Regions from separate parts of the Candidatus Merdisoma sp. JLR.KK011 genome, predicted to be linked through region 3. Evidence: riboswitches for the same ligand, from Rfam matches in the RefSeq annotation. Region 3 holds a riboswitch; each other region holds the start of a gene.
The links. Region 3 has a riboswitch for thiamine pyrophosphate ahead of thiT (energy-coupled thiamine transporter ThiT). Riboswitches for the same ligand answer to the same signal wherever they lie in the genome.
Positions count from the first base shown of each region.

Region 1: linked by a shared signal. The riboswitch ahead of VV089_RS10920 (hydroxyethylthiazole kinase) and the one ahead of thiT (energy-coupled thiamine transporter ThiT) in region 3 are both predicted to bind thiamine pyrophosphate.
Region 2: linked by a shared signal. The riboswitch ahead of thiS (sulfur carrier protein ThiS) and the one ahead of thiT (energy-coupled thiamine transporter ThiT) in region 3 are both predicted to bind thiamine pyrophosphate.
Region 4: linked by a shared signal. The riboswitch ahead of thiM (hydroxyethylthiazole kinase) and the one ahead of thiT (energy-coupled thiamine transporter ThiT) in region 3 are both predicted to bind thiamine pyrophosphate.

Region 1 covers NZ_JAYWSZ010000003.1:2,018,787-2,023,532, reverse strand. Annotated here, with positions in the region: gene VV089_RS10925 (M56 family metallopeptidase) at 1-186, shown strand, start outside; partial or broken gene VV089_RS10920 (hydroxyethylthiazole kinase) at 1,146-1,638, opposite strand; TPP riboswitch at 1,789-1,894, opposite strand; gene VV089_RS10915 (hypothetical protein) at 2,001-2,792, opposite strand; gene VV089_RS10910 (hypothetical protein) at 2,920-3,366, shown strand; gene VV089_RS10905 (DNA/RNA non-specific endonuclease) at 3,449-4,450, shown strand; gene VV089_RS10900 (hypothetical protein) at 4,522-4,746, shown strand, end outside.
Region 2 covers NZ_JAYWSZ010000003.1:152,923-157,668, forward strand. Annotated here, with positions in the region: gene thiH (2-iminoacetate synthase ThiH) at 1-498, opposite strand, end outside; gene VV089_RS01655 (thiazole synthase) at 512-1,282, opposite strand; gene thiF (thiamine biosynthesis protein ThiF) at 1,299-1,940, opposite strand; gene thiS (sulfur carrier protein ThiS) at 1,944-2,138, opposite strand; TPP riboswitch at 2,194-2,300, opposite strand; gene VV089_RS01670 (IS110 family transposase) at 3,191-4,426, shown strand.
Region 3 covers NZ_JAYWSZ010000006.1:251,313-256,058, reverse strand. Annotated here, with positions in the region: gene VV089_RS24660 (DMT family transporter) at 1-540, opposite strand, end outside; gene VV089_RS24655 (AraC family transcriptional regulator) at 533-1,363, opposite strand; TPP riboswitch at 1,503-1,611, shown strand; gene thiT (energy-coupled thiamine transporter ThiT) at 1,650-2,318, shown strand; gene argS (arginine--tRNA ligase) at 2,577-4,349, opposite strand; gene VV089_RS24640 (carbohydrate kinase family protein) at 4,440-4,746, opposite strand, start outside.
Region 4 covers NZ_JAYWSZ010000003.1:2,011,788-2,016,533, forward strand. Annotated here, with positions in the region: gene VV089_RS10860 (chromate transporter) at 1-258, shown strand, start outside; gene VV089_RS10865 (hypothetical protein) at 275-799, shown strand; TPP riboswitch at 1,173-1,278, shown strand; gene thiM (hydroxyethylthiazole kinase) at 1,447-2,247, shown strand; gene thiE (thiamine phosphate synthase) at 2,234-2,875, shown strand; partial or broken gene thiD (bifunctional hydroxymethylpyrimidine kinase/phosphomethylpyrimidine kinase) at 2,970-3,675, shown strand; gene VV089_RS10885 (helix-turn-helix transcriptional regulator) at 4,145-4,746, shown strand, end outside.

The sequences.
Region 1 (4,746 bases), on a different contig from region 3:
ACCAGTGCATTGGCAGATGACCTGTCTGGAAACAATATCATTTACTTTGACACAGAAGCAGAACGCGATGAGCACTTTCGGGCATTGGAGGCAAATGTGGAGGAAGGGTTGGAGCGTTATGCAGGATTTGAGGAAATGTATGCGAGAATAAATACTTCTGAGCCTGTGACGTATATTGTGAAGTAAAATTATCAAGATGGGGCAGCTTATCAATGAAGTAATCCTGCAAAAGTAACCGCCGCATATGGTAGGCCGCCATATGCGGCGGTCTGTCATGTGTGCCCAGTATGTGCGCAATCTAATCGCTGAAAGTCTGTAACACGCCCTGGTAGTGGGAAGTGTATAGCCAGGAGCAAGGGTGTACATCGTGAGGTGGAATGAAGAAAGCTGGAGGCAAAGATCTGGTCTGACGAACAGAAATCACATCAGGCTGCAGTTAGGGATAAGACTGCATGTCAAGCCGAAGTCCAATAACTACCTAGTAGTCCGTACCGGAAATCCTTGTGCATATTTCCAATACGGACTACTAGAACTAACTGTGGTAAATGTGGCAGATATATGGAGTGAAAGATTGTGTTCTTACCTGGGGAGGTCTCGTCTCGTCAGCGGATGGAACTACACAACACATAGGAAATCCGTAGTAACAACGAATGGCGAGAAGTCAGCAGAGATCATTATTACTGCCAATTACCAAGAGATAAAATGGAATGTTATTTTCATAGCCAAGAGGTTTCCTGTTACGAAAGCCCCTTGGCTTTTTCTGCACATTTTTAGCTTTTGCGGTTTAGATACCACTGCTTCCGGCGGTGTGCAGGCTGTTTTTGCAGGCCTTTCCCATGGGTATTCTGACAGGTGCGGCATCGGTATCCCCTATGGAGGCTATGCGCTGCACAGCGCAGGACGATAGGATTTGGATTGTTTCCACTGTTGGGATGACGCTGTTTACATTTGCGATTGGATACAATAGCAGAAGCAGCGGGCCATCCCTAACAAAGATGTACCAGTACGAAGAACCGGTAATAAATCCGTTGGAAACATTATAATTGAATCTGCTTTAGATAAAAGACCCCTTCTTTGCAAATTCGCCGGTCAGATTGAAATTGTGCTGCATGGGCCCCCGGCCTTTTCCCAGATCCAGCATAGCGCCCAACGCACCGGGCAAAATCCTTGGCGAAGACCAGCGTCTTGTCCAGGTTTTCCTCTGTCACCTTATCCGCTGCGTCAGCGTCTACACCCTTGGTAGTGCCGCTGCCCAGAGCCAGGGTCTTGATCTCCGAAATGTTGCCGCGGATCACGGTAAACCTCACCTTTTTCAGCAGTTCCAGAGCTGTGTCCGTCCGCAGCGTGGAGGCTCCAGCCCCCCACTGGGTCCAGCACTACGGGGCGCCCCAGTTCGCTGGCCCGTTTTCCGGCGGCAAACATAGAGGGAATGGTGTGCTGGTTCAGCGTTCCGATGTTGATGTTCAGCCCGTTGCAGATGGCTGTAATCTCCACGGCGTCCTCCGGATCGTCCGCCATGATGGGCGACCCGCCACAGGCCAGCAGCATGTTGGCGCAGTCGTTGACGGTGACATAGTTCGTGATATTATGGATCAGGGGGGATTTCTGTCTGACATTCTCAAACATTTTTTCAAACATAGCTTTTACTCCTTTGAGCTGGGAGAAGACATTTTCGTATGGCGGCGTTCCCCCCCTCAATCTGTGGCAGGCTGAGGCTGCTCGCATTATTTTTTTCCCTGCAGACAACAAAAAACAGGGTACATCCCGACAGGATGCCCCTAAAAAAGTATACGCCCCTTGGCAGCTTCCTCCGACGGCATTATCCGCATCAGGTGTAAGGGTCGAAGGTCTGCCTTCCTCTCAGCCTGTCACACAAGCTCCCCTGTTTACTTTGCTGCGGAAATTATAACACTGTATGTTCCATTTTGCAAGTGACTTTAAAAAAAAACGACATTATGTGATATTATTTGGTGTTACTGTTCACTCCGTGCCCAGTAACATTATTTGTTTCTATAAATCCGTCCCCCGTCTAATTCACTGTATCTGTAATCTTCAAAAAAACCTTGCCCGGTTTCCAGATTTTGCAGCCCCCAGCATTCCAGAATATCGTCAGCACTGTTAAATTCCCTGTGATTGTGCATCCAGGACTGGAACTCTACCGCACCATACAGTTCTGTGCCCGGTTCATGGCCGGCAGCGTCCGGGCTGTAGAGGATGAAATGTGCGCCAGGTTTGAGGGCGGCGCCGTCCAAGTCATTAAGACCATAGGGGTCGCTGGAAATAAAATGAAGGACATAACCGCCATCCAGTTCATCCCATTCTTCTCCCACGCTGCGGCCGGTGTCAAGCACCAGTTCTTCAAGCGTCAGCAGCCAGGAAGCGTCCGTGAGCTTTTCAACTTTGCCAAACCTTCCATGAAAATGACAGAGAGACACCTCGTCTGCATCAGCATCGGAATATTCCCCGGAAAAGCTGCCGTCCGGATTCAAGCCAAGGAATGTCTGCCATGCTCCCGCACCGCTGCAAAAAGACATTCCCAAGGTTTCTGTGATTGGCAGTCCGTCCGTTTCTTGGGGAACGACTGGCTTCTGCGCCGCTGACATGGTAATTTGGAAGTCTCTTAAATTCTCTAGCAAAGACTTGCCTTCATCTCTTATAAACTCCGGCTCCCGGCCATCCAGCCACCACAGGCTGTCATAAAGCTTTCCTTCTTTTTCGAAGGTATCCAGTAAGCTGCTGTCTGTACAAAGCATCGGAACGCTATGGGAAAATAAGTCATTGATTTCATCCATAAAGGCAGCGATGGCTTCCGGCTCAAAGCTATTGTGGATGGGAGAGCCAAAATTTATATCAAAATCATAGAAATGTTACATAATTCTATGCCTATTGGATATGAAACACAAATGTGGTACAATTCTTATGAAACAAATAGACATGAGGAGAGGACCGGATATGACAATTTTTATCTGTGTAGATGATAAGAATGGCATGCTGTTTAATCATAGACGGCAGAGCAGAGACGAGGCTGTTCTAAAAGATATGCTGGACATTGCAGAAGGAAAAGTCTGGATGAATACATATTCCTCAAAACTTTTTTGTGCGGTTCCGGATAGGATTGCAGCAGAAGATGATGTATTTGAATGTGCCCCTAAAGACAGCTGCTGCTTTGTAGAAAATATTCCATTGAAACCATATGAAGACCGGCTGGAGGTTATGATTGTTTACTGCTGGAATCGGACATATCCGGCAGATACCTACTTGGATATAGATTTAAACCTGGATTGGGAAATTACAGAAACAAAAGAATTTGGAGGAAACTCACATGAGAAAATCACACGAAAGATATACAAGCGTAAAAACCAATAAAATAACTTTACTATTAATCTTTTTATTTGCTGTTGTATTATCGGTTTCAGCCTGTGGAAGCTCTGCCGCTGCAGAGCCAGACTTGGAAGTTGAGGAGATTCAGGTAAATGAAGAAGAATCAATAGACGAGGCGGAAGAGGAATCCCCTGCAGAAGAACAGATAGAAGAAGTCCTTTCTATTGATGAAATTGTTACCAGCTTTGAACCGGAATCCGCTGTTGATATTCCGGACTATGCCGGTGAACCTTATGCCGTAATGAACGGTAATATTCCCTTTTTTACGAAAAGCAATCTTCCAACAGCATCTTTTGAATATTATTCGGAATTGGATGAATTGGGACGATGCGGAATTGCCTGTGCGAATATAGGACCGGATCTGATGCCGACGGAAGAACGCGGAGACATTGGAGAGATAAAGCCTTCCGGGTGGCAGACTATAAAATATGATAATGTAGATGGAAAATATTTGTATAACAGATGTCATTTGGTTGGGTATCAGCTTTCGGGAGAAAATGCAAATGAAAAGAATCTGATTACCGGAACCCGGTATTTGAATGTACAGGGAATGCTCCCGTTTGAGAATATGACAGCTGATTATGTGAAGGAAACGGGTAACCACGTATTATACAGGGTAACGCCTGTTTTTGATGAGGATGATCTTCTGGCCTATGGTGTTCTGCTGGAGGGCTGGTCTGTGGAAGATGAGGGAGACGGGATATGTTTTAATGTATTTGTATATAATGTACAGCCTGATATTGTTATAGATTATGCCACCGGCAACAGCCAGATGGATGAACGTGCGTTAGCATCTGCAGAGCCGGAACCGGCAGAATCGCAAGACAGCAATCCGGATACACAAAATGGGAATGAGCCCGGTACGCCGGCGCCTCAAGAATCTGTAGAACAACAGGAACCCACACCGGCTGGTACAGATTATATATTAAATACAAATACGAAGAAGTTTCATTATCCTGCCTGTGGAAGTGTAAAGCAGATGGCCGAAAAGAATAAACAGTTTTATTCTGGAAACAGGGACGATGTGATTGCTATGGGATATGATCCTTGTAAGAAATGTAATCCGTAAATAGAAAGATAATAGGAAATATTTATGATTTTTCTAAATGATAACCAAAACAAATGATGAAAGGATTTATAATGAATAACTGGAAAAGAAAAATTGAAGTTTGGGAATATGAATCCCAAGTTTTTCCAAAGCAGAAAAGCATAAATTGGTCAATTAAGGATTCAGCAAATGACCCGTATAAAACGGTACATAAGGATTTGGAGATAACGTTTTTTCAATTATTGCTTTCAACGGCAAAAAGTATGCTTACAAAATCATATAAGTATAGTACTCAAGTTGCTTTGTTTGCCAGATCT
Region 2 (4,746 bases), on a different contig from region 3:
AAGTATTTCTTCCATACCAGAATCTGCTATAATTCTCATTTCATGCTCAATCTGTTCCATAGTCAGCTTCATACGATTGATATGGTTATAACAGTTAAAGCCGCAGTAAACACAATAGTTCTCGCAATAATTTGCAATATAAAGCGGCGTGAACATATAAACGGTATTACCGAAATGCTTGCCTGTTTCGGTTCGTGCTTTTTGTGCCATTAACTCCAAAAAAGGCTCTGCCGCAGGAGAGAGCAATGCCTTAAAATCCTCAATCGTACAGGTTTCATGTTCAAGTGCTGTTTTAACATCACTTACTGTATATTTTGAATAATCATACGAATTCATTTGTCCGATTACTTTTTCACAAATATCAGATTCAATCTGCTCCATTCCCGGCAGATATTCCATATGATTTTTTCTTGATGATGGATCATTTTCAAGCCTATGCTTCTTTTCAAGCGCCTTTGGTGATAAATGCACGGAATCAATAAAATATTCGTTATCCATATATTGCCTCCGCTTAATCTCTTAAAAATCCGGTAAGCGGATCAGATGCTGATGCACCTCTTGACAGAACCCTGCCGGGCTTTGCATGATAAGCTTTTCTGCCTGCCTCTATTGCAGCACGAAAAGCAGATGCCATAAGCGGCAGATTGCCTGCTGTTGCAAGTGCAGTATTTGCCATAATAGCAGCTGCACCCATTTCCATAGCCTCACAAGCCTGCGACGGTCTGCCGATACCTGCATCTATAATAATAGGCAAATCAATTTCATCAATCAAAATTTGTATAAATTCACGAGTTGCAAGTCCCTTATTTGACCCAATAGGTGATGCAAGAGGCATTATGCTTGCAGCACCTGCATTGACCATATCTCTGGCAGCATTCAAATCAGGATACATATACGGCATTACAATAAAGCCATCATTTGCAAGGATTTCAGTTGCTTTGATGGTTTCTGTATTATCAGGCAAAAGATATTTTGAATCTCTCATAATTTCAACCTTTACAAAATTGCCGCAGCCAAGTTCTCGTGCCAGACGGGCAATACGGACTGCTTCCTGTGCATTTCTTGCCCCAGATGTATTTGGCAGAAGTGTTATCCCCTTTGGAATGTAATCAAGAATATTTTCCTGCTCCTTTGTGTTTGCACGGCGAACAGCAAGGGTAATAATTTCTGCCCCTGCATCCTTAACTGCCGATTCAATAAGCTCCAAAGAGTATTTGCCTGAACCCAAAATGAATCTTGAATTAAATTCATGACCGCCGATAATGAGTTTATCATTTTCCATTATAATTCCTTCTTTCTTATACTTCGTATTCTTCTGCAATTATTCTTAAAACCACATGTGCCTGATGTGCTGCACACACCATTACACGAGACGATACAAGTCCAATACCATCAGATACATCACTTGTTTCATCACCGCAAAGATAAAATCGTTTCGTTACTCTGCGAGTTTTTATACTGTTCGCCGATGCCATTCCTGACATACCCGAGCCTGCAGCTAAATACTTATCCGGGAAATTTTCCCTTATGCCGTTTACAAGCATTGCCTTTTCTTCAGGTTGGTCAAAGGCTTCACAAATTATATCAGCATTACATAATAGCGCTTTGATATTGCTCTCGGTTATACGGACAGTGTGAGTATCAATCTCAAGATATGGTGCGATTTGTTGCAAATTAACCTTTAACGCATCTGTTTTATACATTCCGATTTGTGAAACAAAATATTGCTGACGATTAAGATTTGACAAATCAACTTTGTCAAAATCAATCAATATAAGTTTTCCTATTCCTGCACGAGCAAGTGCTATTGCAATATTAGAACCAAGTCCGCCAAGTCCACAAATTGCAACAGATGCTTTACTGAATTTGCTTTGTAATTCCTTACCATGTCGTTCTTCAAGTGCTAAAAGCATTTCTTCTTTTGTGGGAATTAAGTGCATATATTAACCCCCTCCGACAAAGCTGACCACTTCAATAACATCACCATTTTGAATGATTGTTTCATCAAATTGACTTTTCGGCACAATTTCTTCATTACGCTCAACGGCAATAAACTTCAAATCATAATCCGTTGTTTTCAGATACTGTGAAATTGTCATTCCGACAGCATCTTTCTCAACTCCATTGATTTTCACCATAGCTTTTCCTCCTAAATAAAAAATAGGGAGCTACCAATTAAGGTAACTCCCATAATACAATACTATCAGTTGTCCCTACGTTGGCATTATCCAAATCAGGTATATCGGTCGAAAGTTATACTTTCCTCTCAGCCTGTAACACAAGCTCCCGAATATTTAATTGTTGAATTTATAATAACACCATTTTCAATAAAATGCAAGTAAATTGATTATTTGATACTTGATTTCAAATTTTATCGTTACTGTTCAGAGGTCAGCTTGTGATAAACAAACCGATGGTGTAGACTAATCTTAGTCGAAACCATCGGTTTTCTTTATCCAAATATCTCGGATACTCTGTTATATAAATTTGATTCTTCGTTTTGGCGTATCTGAATAAGCATGCTCATGCATTCACGTTAAGCAGGACGATTTCATCTTCCATATTTTTCATTCTCTCAATCCTCCGTTTTCATAAGGTAATTATACTATAGATGCCCTCAAAATGCGAATTTCCGTATTTGAGGGCATGGTCAATTTGACGGTGGATAATTTTAAAAAAACGAGTAAATATCAGGTGAAAAAGAGGGCAAGGAAGCATGCCTGGGACGAAACGGAAGACAGAAATGTGGATAACTTTCTGATAAATAAAGCGGACAGAAAAACTATAAACATCATTTTTCTGTCCGCTTTATTTATCCACATATAAAAAATTTAAATTTCGTCACTTTTCACAATCGTCAAATGTAGGGAGTGAACAGTAACGATAAATCTCCTCCATCAAAATTTATTTTAATCTGTCTATTGCTTTCTAAACCCTCATGCCCCACATTTGGCACCACCATAAATGAAACTGTGCAAGCGATAGGTTATTGAATTTGTTTTTGCCATTGTCTATACTATAACCAACGGCAAAGATCGTTTTAATTTTGGGCCTGCAGCCCGTTTTCTAAACTGATTTCAGGTACTCTCATTTGCACCACCACCTGTCCAGCCTCTTACGGCAAAAGGACGTACAGTAAAATGATAACAGACAGAGTACCATGCCGTAAATTTACCCAGGAGGTGCCTTTATGGATAGAATTTACGACAATTGTTGTGGTATTGACGTGCACAAAAAACTCATCGTTGCCTGCTTTCGAAAAGGCAATAAGCAGGAGATACGGGAGTTTGGCGCAACAACCAGAGAACTTCTCGAAATGGCTGACTGGCTCAAAGACGGCGGCTGTGAAATGACCGCAATGGAGAGCACGGCATCTTATTGGAAGCCTCTGTATAACATCCTTGAATCGTCCGGCCTGAACGCTATGGTGGTCAATGCCCGCCATATGAAAGCTGTCCCAGGACGCAAGACAGATGTCAGGGATGCTGAATGGATTGCGGATCTTCTTCAGCATGGGCTGCTCCAGCCCAGTTACATCCCTGATAAAGAGCAGCGGGAACTGCGTGAGCTGGTCCGTTACCGCAAGAGCCTTGTTGGTGAACGCACCAGGGAGCTCAACCGCCTCCAGAAGATGCTGGAAGGCGCCAACATCAAGCTGTCCGGTACTGTGTCGGATATCAACGGCAAGAGCGCGCGCAACATCCTGGAGTATCTTCTCACCGGGGCGTCCGTGGATGGACCGAAATATGATGAGATGTATGAACAGAAGATCATCGCCCATAATCTCAAGGCCACCAAGGAGCAGATCATAGACGACCTCAATGGTGTGATGAGCCCTCTCCAGCGCCGGATGATGAAGGAGCTTCTGGCACACCTGGACGAGCTTAATATCCACATCAAAAATCTGAATGATGAGATTGACAACTTCATGAAGCCGGAGGAAAAACAGGCTTCCCATGCCATCCAGGATGTGACTGGTATAGGGAATACCAGCGCGCAGGCCATCATTTCCGTCATTGGCACGGATATGGAACGTTTTCCTACGGACAGGCATATCTCGTCATGGGCCGGATTATGCCCTGGTGATAATGAAAGCGCCAGGAAGAGGAAGTCCGGCAAGACCAGAAAAGGGAACTCCCTTTTGCGGACAACCCTGATTACCTGCGCGCATTCAGCTGTAAAGAATAAAAAGTCCTATTTCCATGCGCAGTTCATGAGGATCAGCTCCCACAGGGGAAAGAAGAGGGCCTATGTCGCAGTTGCCCATTCCATGCTCATAGCCATTTACCATATCCTCAAAGACGGAGTGGTGTTCAAGGATCTTGGAGCTGATTATTATAACCAGTTCAACAAAGAACGCAAAATCAATGCGTATCTGAAAAAGTTAAAAGCACTTGGTTGGGAAGCCCCGGTAGTTGCCGCCTGAGTCTTCCAGACAGGGTCAAAAACTTCTTTTAAGCTTGATAGGGGCAGTCTGCGCTTTTTTGGCTACCCGGAAGATTATGTTTCACAGTAATGGTAAGGTGTTTACAATACTCATAAAGGGCTCCTTTTGTTGGTATTATTTGAGATTAGACACCTTAATTTTATCACAAGTGGATGCTCTTTTTTCATTCACTTGACAGGTGAAAAGCAATATTCAGTTAAAATACAGCAACTATGTGGCTTTCAAACACTTTCACGGCTGTGCCGTGAATAATCTAAGTTTATTTTTGATAAGCCCGTAATTTGCATATTTAATCAGGA
Region 3 (4,746 bases):
GATATTATATCCATAGCCGCTGATTTTTCGTGTAAGCAAGGAATAAACGGCCCATACGAATGCTGCAGCAATCGCTAAAACATCGCCAATAGGATTTAACTGCAAGGTCCCGCCGCTGAAACTGATAAGACATATTCCTGTCATGGCCGCTATAAAACCAACAAAAAAACCGGCTTTTAGTTTTTCTTCTGCCTTTAAAATTACATGAGATAAAACAGCAGTGAAAAACGGAGCAACAGAAATAATAACGCCGACATTAGAAGCCATCGTATAGGTTAATGCGATGTTCTCAAGCAGGTAATATAAGCATATTCCGCATAGTCCTGCCGCAGCGAATGTACGCTCCTGTTTTTTATCCTTTATTCTTAACCGTTTTGGATAAACGGCCGTCAGAACAAGCAGTCCAAGAAAAAATCTAAAAAACAGTATTTCTATCGGTGTAAAATCTTTAAGCAGTATTTTGGTGGATATGAAAGTCGTTCCCCAAATCACAATCGTAATCTGAGCTGTGATATGCCCAATGGTAGTTTTTTTATCCATGATTCTTACCGCCTTCCTTAAAAATGCGTCTGTATGCGGCAGGCGACAATCCGATAAACATATGAAAAAAATTTGAAAAATGGCTCTGGTCTGAAAAGCCTGTCTGTACAGCGGCGTCAGCCGGGGCTGCGCCTTTCTCCAACAGTTCCTTTGCTTTGCTTATCCGTATTATTTGAAGATACCTATACGGCGTAACTCCCTTTGACTTAGTAAACGCTCGGAGCAATGTAGATTTGCTAAGACCGCTGCATTTGCAGAGAGTTTCCAATGTGATATGCTCCGCAAAATGTTCTGACATAAATGCGCAGGCATTCTCTATTTCTTCACTGTACTCTGGAATACAGTTCCCGGAAGGCTGCCCGTATTGCTCGATAAGCAATGAAATAAGGAGCAGAAGCATCTCCTCTTTTTCAAACTCTTTTGAACCATCCATAATGCTCTGATGTAATGAATGGAGATAATGACTCAGCTCCTCATTTTTAATGACATTTTCCGAAAAACCAATGGGGACTCTTTGTCCTGTTATTTCCTCTGCTAATAACAGCATCGTTTCTTTTGGAATGTTCAAACCTCTGTAATCAAGCGTTCCGCCGTCACATTGCACACAACTGTGATTATCGCTGGGATTAAACAAAAGAATATTTCCCTGAGCTACTGTATATTCTTTATTCTTGCAGGACAAACAGCGTGTCCCTGCTTCTATAAAGCCAATCACATAGTAATCATGGAAATGATTCGGAAACGGCTGTGCGATTCCCTCAAAGCGATATGCTTCAAGCTGCAGATCGTCATCATAACAGACTGTCCGTACTTCTTTCTGCATGGCAGCACCTCCTCGTGCTTCATATTATACGCGGAATGTCTGCTGATTTCTTGTATGATATCTTCATTTTGAAAAAACATCCATAAAACACTTGACAACTTTATCCCCCAAGAGTATATTCAAGATAATCACATAGCAAATATTATGCTAGGGGAGCCTAAGGCTGAGAAAGCGTGGCACATTGTACACGCTGACCCTCATTACTTGAACCGGTTAATACCGGCGTAAGGAAGCTGCTTTTCGTATCCCCTCCTGTGAAAATCACACAATCAAGGAGGATTTTTTTATGTCACTTTTTGTAAACAAGGTAGTAGATGAGTGGGGAACCTCCTACTCCCTAACCGGCTTAGGCTACGGCGCTTTAATAGCCGCCATTCTGATTTTATTAATTCTTGCCTGCTATCTCACCGGAGAAAACAAACGCATCGAAACAAAACCCCTAGTATTTGCCGCTGTCGCCATGGCCCTGGGAATGATCACATCCTTCCTAAAGCTCTTTGAAGCCCCCATGGGCGGCTCCGTAACCCTGTTCTCCATGCTGTTCATCTGCTGCATCGGCTACTGGTACGGCCTGCGCACCGGCCTCATCACCGGCTTCGCCTACGGCCTTTTGCAGCTCATCTCCGACCCTTACATCATCAGCCTCCCCCAGATGATCACCGACTACCTGCTGGCCTTCGGCGCCCTCGGCCTCTCCGGCCTTTTCCACAACAAGAAAAACGGCCTCATCAAAGGCTACATAGCCGGTGTCCTGGGCCGCTACCTCTTCGCCTTCCTGTCCGGCCTCATCTTCTTCGCCTCCTACGCCGAAGGCACCGGAATGAGCGCCCCCCTATACTCCCTCGCCTACAACGGCAGCTACTTAGGCTGCGAAGCCGCCCTGACATTAGTCATCCTAGCCATCCCAGCCGTCAACAAAGCCTTCGTCCGCGTAAAACAAATGGCCATAGCCTAAAACCCACCCAAACACCATACCCCCAAAGCCAGGCTGAGCCGCAAAAGGCCGGGAGGCTTTTCCAATATCAGTGTCCGGCTATTCGCGCACAGACTGTCTGATATTGGCGGACAAACGCCCAAGAAAGTTCAACAGGCAAAGCCTGTCAAAACCACCAAGCGTTCGTCCGCCAAGAGCAGACAGACTGTACGCGAATCGTCCGAACACAGATATGGAAAAGCCTCCCGGCCTTTTGCGGCTCAGCCGTCCCCCCACACACTACATACGCTCCGGCGCCTCAAACCCCAAGATCCCAATACAAGTCTCCAGCACCCGTTTCGTCAGCACCAAAACAGCCACCAGCTCACTTCGCACCTCAGCATTTTCCTCACCAAGAATCTTCGTCTCATGGTAAAACTTATTAAAAGCATTCGCCAGCTCATAAATATAAGCACAAATCTTATGAGGCGCCAGCTCCTCAAAAGCATTCAAGACCGCCCCGTTAAACCGGGCCAGCCGAAGCATCAGATTCTTCTGGGTCTCATTCCCAGGCATCCCGATCATTCCGGCCTCCGGATCAAATCCCATCTCCCGATACTTATTGAGAATCGACTTAATCCTCACAATCGTATACAAAATATAAGGCCCCGTATTCCCTTCAAAGGAAGTAAACCGCTCCACATCAAATACATAGTCCTTAGAAGCCTGGTTCGACAAATCCCCATACTTCACAGCAGAAAGCCCCACGATCTCAGCCGTCTTTCTGGCCTCATTCTCCGGAATCTCCGCCTCCGAATTCTCCACAATCTTCCGATACATCTCCTCATTGATATCAGAAAGAAGATGCTCCAGACGCATCACGCCGCCTTCCCGGGTCTTAAACGGCTTCCCGTCCTTCCCGTTCATAGTGCCAAAGCCCAGGAACTTAAGCCCCGTATCCGCCGCCACAAGCCCCGTCTTCCGGGCGCAGCGGAACACCTGGACAAAATGCATTTCCTGCCGCTTGTCCACTACATAAATCATCTCATCCGGCCGGTAAAGCTTCATCCGCTCCACAATCGTCGCCAAATCCGTGGTTGTATAGAGAGAAGCCCCGTCCGACTTCAAAATCATACAGGGCGGAACCTCCTTGGTATCCGTATCCTCCTTCACATCCACCACAAGAGCCCCCTCACTCTCATAGGCAAAGCCTTTGTCCTTCAGCATCTTGACCAGCCCGGGAATATAGGGCTGCGCATCCGATTCCCCTTTCCAAAGGTCAAACTCCACATTCAGATTGGCATAATTCTTCTTCAAATCCGCCACGGAAACATCTAAAATATGCTGCAGAACAGCCTGGTATCCCCGATGCCCGTGCTGAACCAGATAAGTAGCCTCCATAGCCTCATTCTTGTAATCCTCATCCTCCTTGGAGCGGGCGCTGGCCGTAGGATAAATCTCCTCCAGTTCCGAGATGGTAAAGGGCGCTTCTTCTGGATAATCCCCGGTAAAGCTCTCGTCAAAATAGGGAAGCTCCGGCTTTCTGCGCTTTAATTCCGTGATAATCAATCCCATCTGCAGGCCCCAGTCCCCCAGATGGATATCCCCGATCATCTCATGCCCCGCAAAACGTCCCAGACGCTTCACGCTCTCCCCGATAATGGCAGAGCGCAGATGCCCCACATGGAGGGGCTTGGCCACATTCGGGCCGCCGTAGTCAACAATAATCGTCCTGGGCTTATCTGCCTTATCACACCCCAGACGCTCATCCTTCTGCATCTTTCGAAGATATGTCTGTACAAAGGAAGAGCTTACCTTCAGATTGATAAAACCCGGATTCACTGCCAGGACTTCCTCAAAAACAGCGCTTTTCTGAAGCTCCTCTGCCACCTTCCCGGCAATCTGAATGGGCGCACAGCGATACTTCTTAGCCGCAGCCATACTTCCGTTACACTGATATTCACAGAGATCCGGCCGGTTGGAGAGGGTCACTTTTCCGTACTCCTCCTCATATCCAGAGGCCGCAAAGGCCTTCTGAACCTCCTCTGTGATCTGATCCAACAATTTTTTCATAACATTTTACCTCCTGATGTCTCAAGCAAATGTGCCTGCACCTTCCTTTGAGACACAAACTTTAGATTAAAAATCGTATTTTCAATCTTTTCACCCGATCAAAGCCTTTATCTCCTCCACGGTAGGCATCACCCGGAGGGCGCCCTTACGTGTGGTGATGATAGAAGCTGCCCCATTGGCAAAGGTCAGCATTTCCGCAAGATTCTCCTCGGTCAGATTTTCCAGGCCATGATCCAGAATAAAATTCAGCATACTTGCACAGAATGTATCGCCTGCCCCCGTTGTCTCGATGGTATTCTCCTGGACAAAGCCCGCCTTCTCCACACATACATGATCCCCATAATAAGCCCAGCTGCCCTTCTTTCCCATGGTAATGCAGATAAGGGGAATATCAAAG
Region 4 (4,746 bases), on a different contig from region 3:
GGATTAAGAATGGTACAGGGGGTGCTTGCAGGTCTTCGCCCTGCTGTTGCAGCCATGATTGCATCTGCTGGCATTACCTTAGTAATCATGGCTTTTTACGGAGAAAGAAACCTGCCGGTTGATTTGAGTGGAATCAACATAATTTCTGTAATTATTTTTGTTGTTGGCTTTTTTGTTTTAAGGAAATGGAAAGTAAATCCCATTTATGTGATGTTGGGGGCAGGTGCAGCCGGAGTATTGCTGTATTCCATTGTTTGATACGAGGAGGTATAACATGAAGTACATAATGAAAGCAGGAACTTTATACTTCAATGATATAGTGTCAGCCCGAATAAAAGGCAGCTTTATAGGTTCGGAAAAGAAGATCTATTCTGCAAACGGTTCAATGCTTATGCACACGGATATAGCAAACTTAGAGGTTCCGCCAAATGAAGCGGGGAATGTCCGTTATCGTCAATATATCTTATTTGACAGCAGCGGTAATAAATGTGCAGTCGCAAATCCGGATTATGCAAAGGGAGATGACCCAACTGTAGTTGGCTGGCCTTTATGCCGTATGCCGAGAGTAGATCATGCAAAGGTTGTGTTTGATAAAAACGAATATTTGCTGGTAATGCAGAACAACCAGAACTATTTATTATCCGATAAATCCCGCAAATCAATTATTCAAATTTTCCACCGGGGAATAGTCGGCGGCTGGAACATAGAAGCTATGGACGATTTTGCCCCGGAAATAATATGCGGTATTTTTGTGTTCTGCAAGTATATTGAACAGGAAAATGAATTTTTAGTTGTATGAAAGAGATGAAACAGCTGCAACCATATGTGAGAAAAAATCTATTCGGAATAGAGGGCTGGAATATTGCATGGTATGGTGTGGTTATCGGTGTAGGAATATTCCTTGGCCTTGCCTGTTTCCATTATCTGTGCTCGTGCATACTATGTGATTTTTAGTGGGAAAAATACGCAGATACTATCATTGATATTGGTGGTTGTTGGTTTTATATTGTGGTACTTTGGATGGAAAAGCGATGGCTTCGACTAAGATTAGTCTACACCATCGGTTTGTTTATCACAAGCTGACCTCTGAACAGTAACACTATTGTCGATTCATATTGTTTTTTATGAAAGTCACTTGCAAAATGGAACATACAGTGTTACAATTCCTACAACAAAGTAAACAGGGGAGCTTGTGTGACAGGCTGAGAGGAAGGTAGACCTTCGACCCTTACACCTGATGCGGATAATGCCGCCGGAGGAAGCTGCCAAGGGGCGTATACTTTTTCAGGGGCATCCTGTCGGGATGTACCCTGTTTTTTGTTGTCTGCAGGAAAAAATGATGCCGGCAGCCGCGGCCTGCTGCAGATTGAGGAGAAACGCCGTCATACGAAGACGTCTTCTCCCGGCTCAAAGGAGTAAAAGCTATGTTTGAAAAAATGTTTGAGAATGTTAGACAGAAATCCCCCCCTGATCCATAATATCACGAACTATGTCACCGTCAACGACTGCGCCAACATGCTGCTGGCCTGTGGCGGGTCGCCCATCATGGCAGACGATCCGGAGGACGCCGTGGAGATTACAGCCATCTGCAATGGGCTGAACATCAACATCGGAACACTGAACCAGCACACCATTCCTTCTATGTTTGCCGCCGGAAAGCGTGCTAACGAACTGGGGCACCCCGTGGTTCTGGATCCGGTGGGGGCTGGAGCCTCCACGCTGCGAACGGACACGGCTCTGGAACTGCTGAAAAAGGTGAAGTTTACCGTGATCCGCAGCAACATCTCGGAGATTAAGACCCTGGCTCTGGGCAGCGGCACTACCAAGGGCGTAGACGCTGACGAGGCGGATAAGGTAACAGGGGAAAACCTGGATGGGACGCTGGCCTTTGCCAAGGATTTTGCCCGGCGCGCCAGAACAGTCATTGCCATCACTGGGGCCATCGACATTGTGACGAATGGGGAACGTGCTTTCTGTATCCGCAACGGCCGTCCTGAAATGTCTGCCATTACCGGCACCGGCTGCCAGCTCTCCGCCCTGACGGCAGCTTTTGTCACTGCCAATCCAAACCGGCCCCTGGAGGCTGCTGCCGCTGCCGTGCGCGCTATGGGACTGTGTGGGGAGATCGCCTTCCAGCGTATGACCAAGCTGGACGGCAGCTCTTCTTACCGGAACTACATCATCGACGCCATGTACCGTCTGACCCCGGCGGCGCTGAAGAAGGGAGCCAATTATGAAGTGCGATAAACGGTACATGCTGCTCTACGCTGTCACCGACCGTGCCTGGGTTGGAAAGCAGACGCTATACCAGCAGGTGGAAGCGGCATTAAAGGGCGGCGTGACCTGCGTACAGCTGCTGGAGAAGGAACTGGACGAAGCGGCGTTCCTCCAGGAGGCCCGGGACATCTGCGCCCTGTGCCGGCAGTATGGGGTGCCCTTCATCGTCAACGACAACGTGGACATCGCCACTGCCTGCGGTGCGGACGGAGTCCATGTAGGCCAGGAGGATATGGGAGCGGAAGAAGCGCGCCGACGGGTAGGAGAAAACATGATCCTGGGCGTCTCCGTCCACACAGTGGAGGAAGCCCGCCAGGCCGTCCGGGACGGCGCAGACTATCTGGGCCTGGGCGCAGTGTTCCCCACCGGCACCAAAACCGACGTGGATGTGATGCCTGGAGAGACCCTGCAGGCTATCTGCACCGCAGCAGACGTGCCCATTGTAGCCATAGGCGGATTGAACCGAGACAATATCCTCCAACTCTCCGGCAGCGGAGTGGACGGCGCGGCCCTAGTCTCCGCCATCTTCGGAGCGGAGGACATCGAGGGGGCCTGCCGGGAGCTGCTGGCGCTGGCAGAGAAAATGGTAAATCCATGAGGATTCGCAAAGCTATTGGGGGAACTTTAAGCGGAGGACTTAAGGCGCTGCTCTTAAAGCCGCTCAACAAAAATAATACAGAGGAGAAACAGCAATGAAAACAGCATTATCAATCGCTGGGACAGATCCCAGCGGAGGGGCCGGAATTCAGGCCGATCTGGGGAGCGCAGATCAATGCGGTATTCGAGGACATTCCGCCTGATGCGGTCAAGATCGGCATGGTGGCCTCCTGTGGGTTAATTGAGAAGATCGCAGAGCGGCTAAATTTTTATCAAGCGAAAAATATTGTGGTTGACCCGGTGATGGTGGCCACCAGCGGCGACCGGCTGATCTCCGAAGAGGCGGTGGCCACGCTGAAGGCCGGCTTACTTCCTCTGGCGGCTGTAGCCACCCCTAATATCCCGGAGGCGGAGATTCTTTCTGGTATAACCATCCGCAGCGAGTCAGACATTAAGGCTGCTGCCAGACGCATCAGTGACACCTACGGCTGTGCTGTCCTCCTCAAAGGCGGACATAATATCAATGACGCCAACGATTTTCTCTATGGGGACGGCATCGGGACTTGGTTCTATGGAGCTCACATTGACAATCCAAACACCCACGGCACCGGCTGTACTCTGTCCAGCGCCATTGCCGCCAATCTGGCCAAGGGCTTTGACCTGCCCGTCTCCATCCAGCGGTCGAAAAACTATCTCTCTGGTGCGTTGGGAGCTATGCTTGATCTTGGAAAAGGCCGGGGGCCCATGCAGCACAATTTCAACCTGACCGGCGAATTCGCAAAGGAGGGTTCTTTTATCTAAAACCTAAATCCGTGAACTTCGTTACAAATTGCTTTCCAAACATCGCATTCTCCCGTCCCTTTTTTTGCAAATCCCTTCGCCTTTTCTATGATAAGCTGCCATACGCTCTTTACCGAAAGAAACCGATGGTTTGGAAGTTCCATCACAAAATTCCGTTCAGAACTATACTATCAGCAGAGTTAAAAAGTCCCGTTTTATCCAACTCTACCGTTGGTAAGTGTTCATTTTTATGCCGGATTTGTCTTTGTTTATGCCTTTATGCACTCTTTTAAACATTACTTTGAATGAACTGTTTGCAGGTGAGTACATTGCAAAATCTACGCTTCTACTAATTCTATTCTCCCCAGCCTAGCTGGGGAGAAGGGTTTTCATTTGCATCATCCGGAACACTAAATATACTCCTTTCTATCCCTTTCTTTGTACAGCTCTATCAGCTCCAATACCATGATCTTTATTACTTCCGTACTCATTGCCTGATCTTCCGCATGCAGCAAAAGCAAACTTTACCACACATTTTTTATCTAATCTGTCTTCTCAAGGCATTGTTGCACAGTTTATCAGCCATATCCTTTCCGATCAGACAAATTCCAAGCACTATCTGATCTTTCATACGGAAAATGATTTACTGCTGCGTACTTACATACAGCAACTGATGTGTGAATATTATGATCTGCAGTATCGCCGTTCTGAGATTATTGATGCTTATATGGTCATCATTTTCACACATCTTGCCACTCTATTTCAAAAGAACACTCTGAACCGCTATTCTTTGAATAAAATGAACCTTACTATTAAAATTCTTCAATATCTGGAGGATAATTTTAAGACTGCCACCCTGCTGACAACGGCGGAGACTTTTGGCTTCAGCACTGCCTATTTGAGTACATATTTGAAAAAGAAAACAGGCAAAACATTTACGGAGCTGATTATGGCTCAAAAAATGTCTCAGGCCTGTTTCCAATTGACTAATACGGATCTGCCAATCTATGAAATTGCGAATGGTATTGGTTATGAAAATCTTGGATTTTTTTATAAGAAGTTTAAAAGGTATTACGGGATGAATCCTCAGGA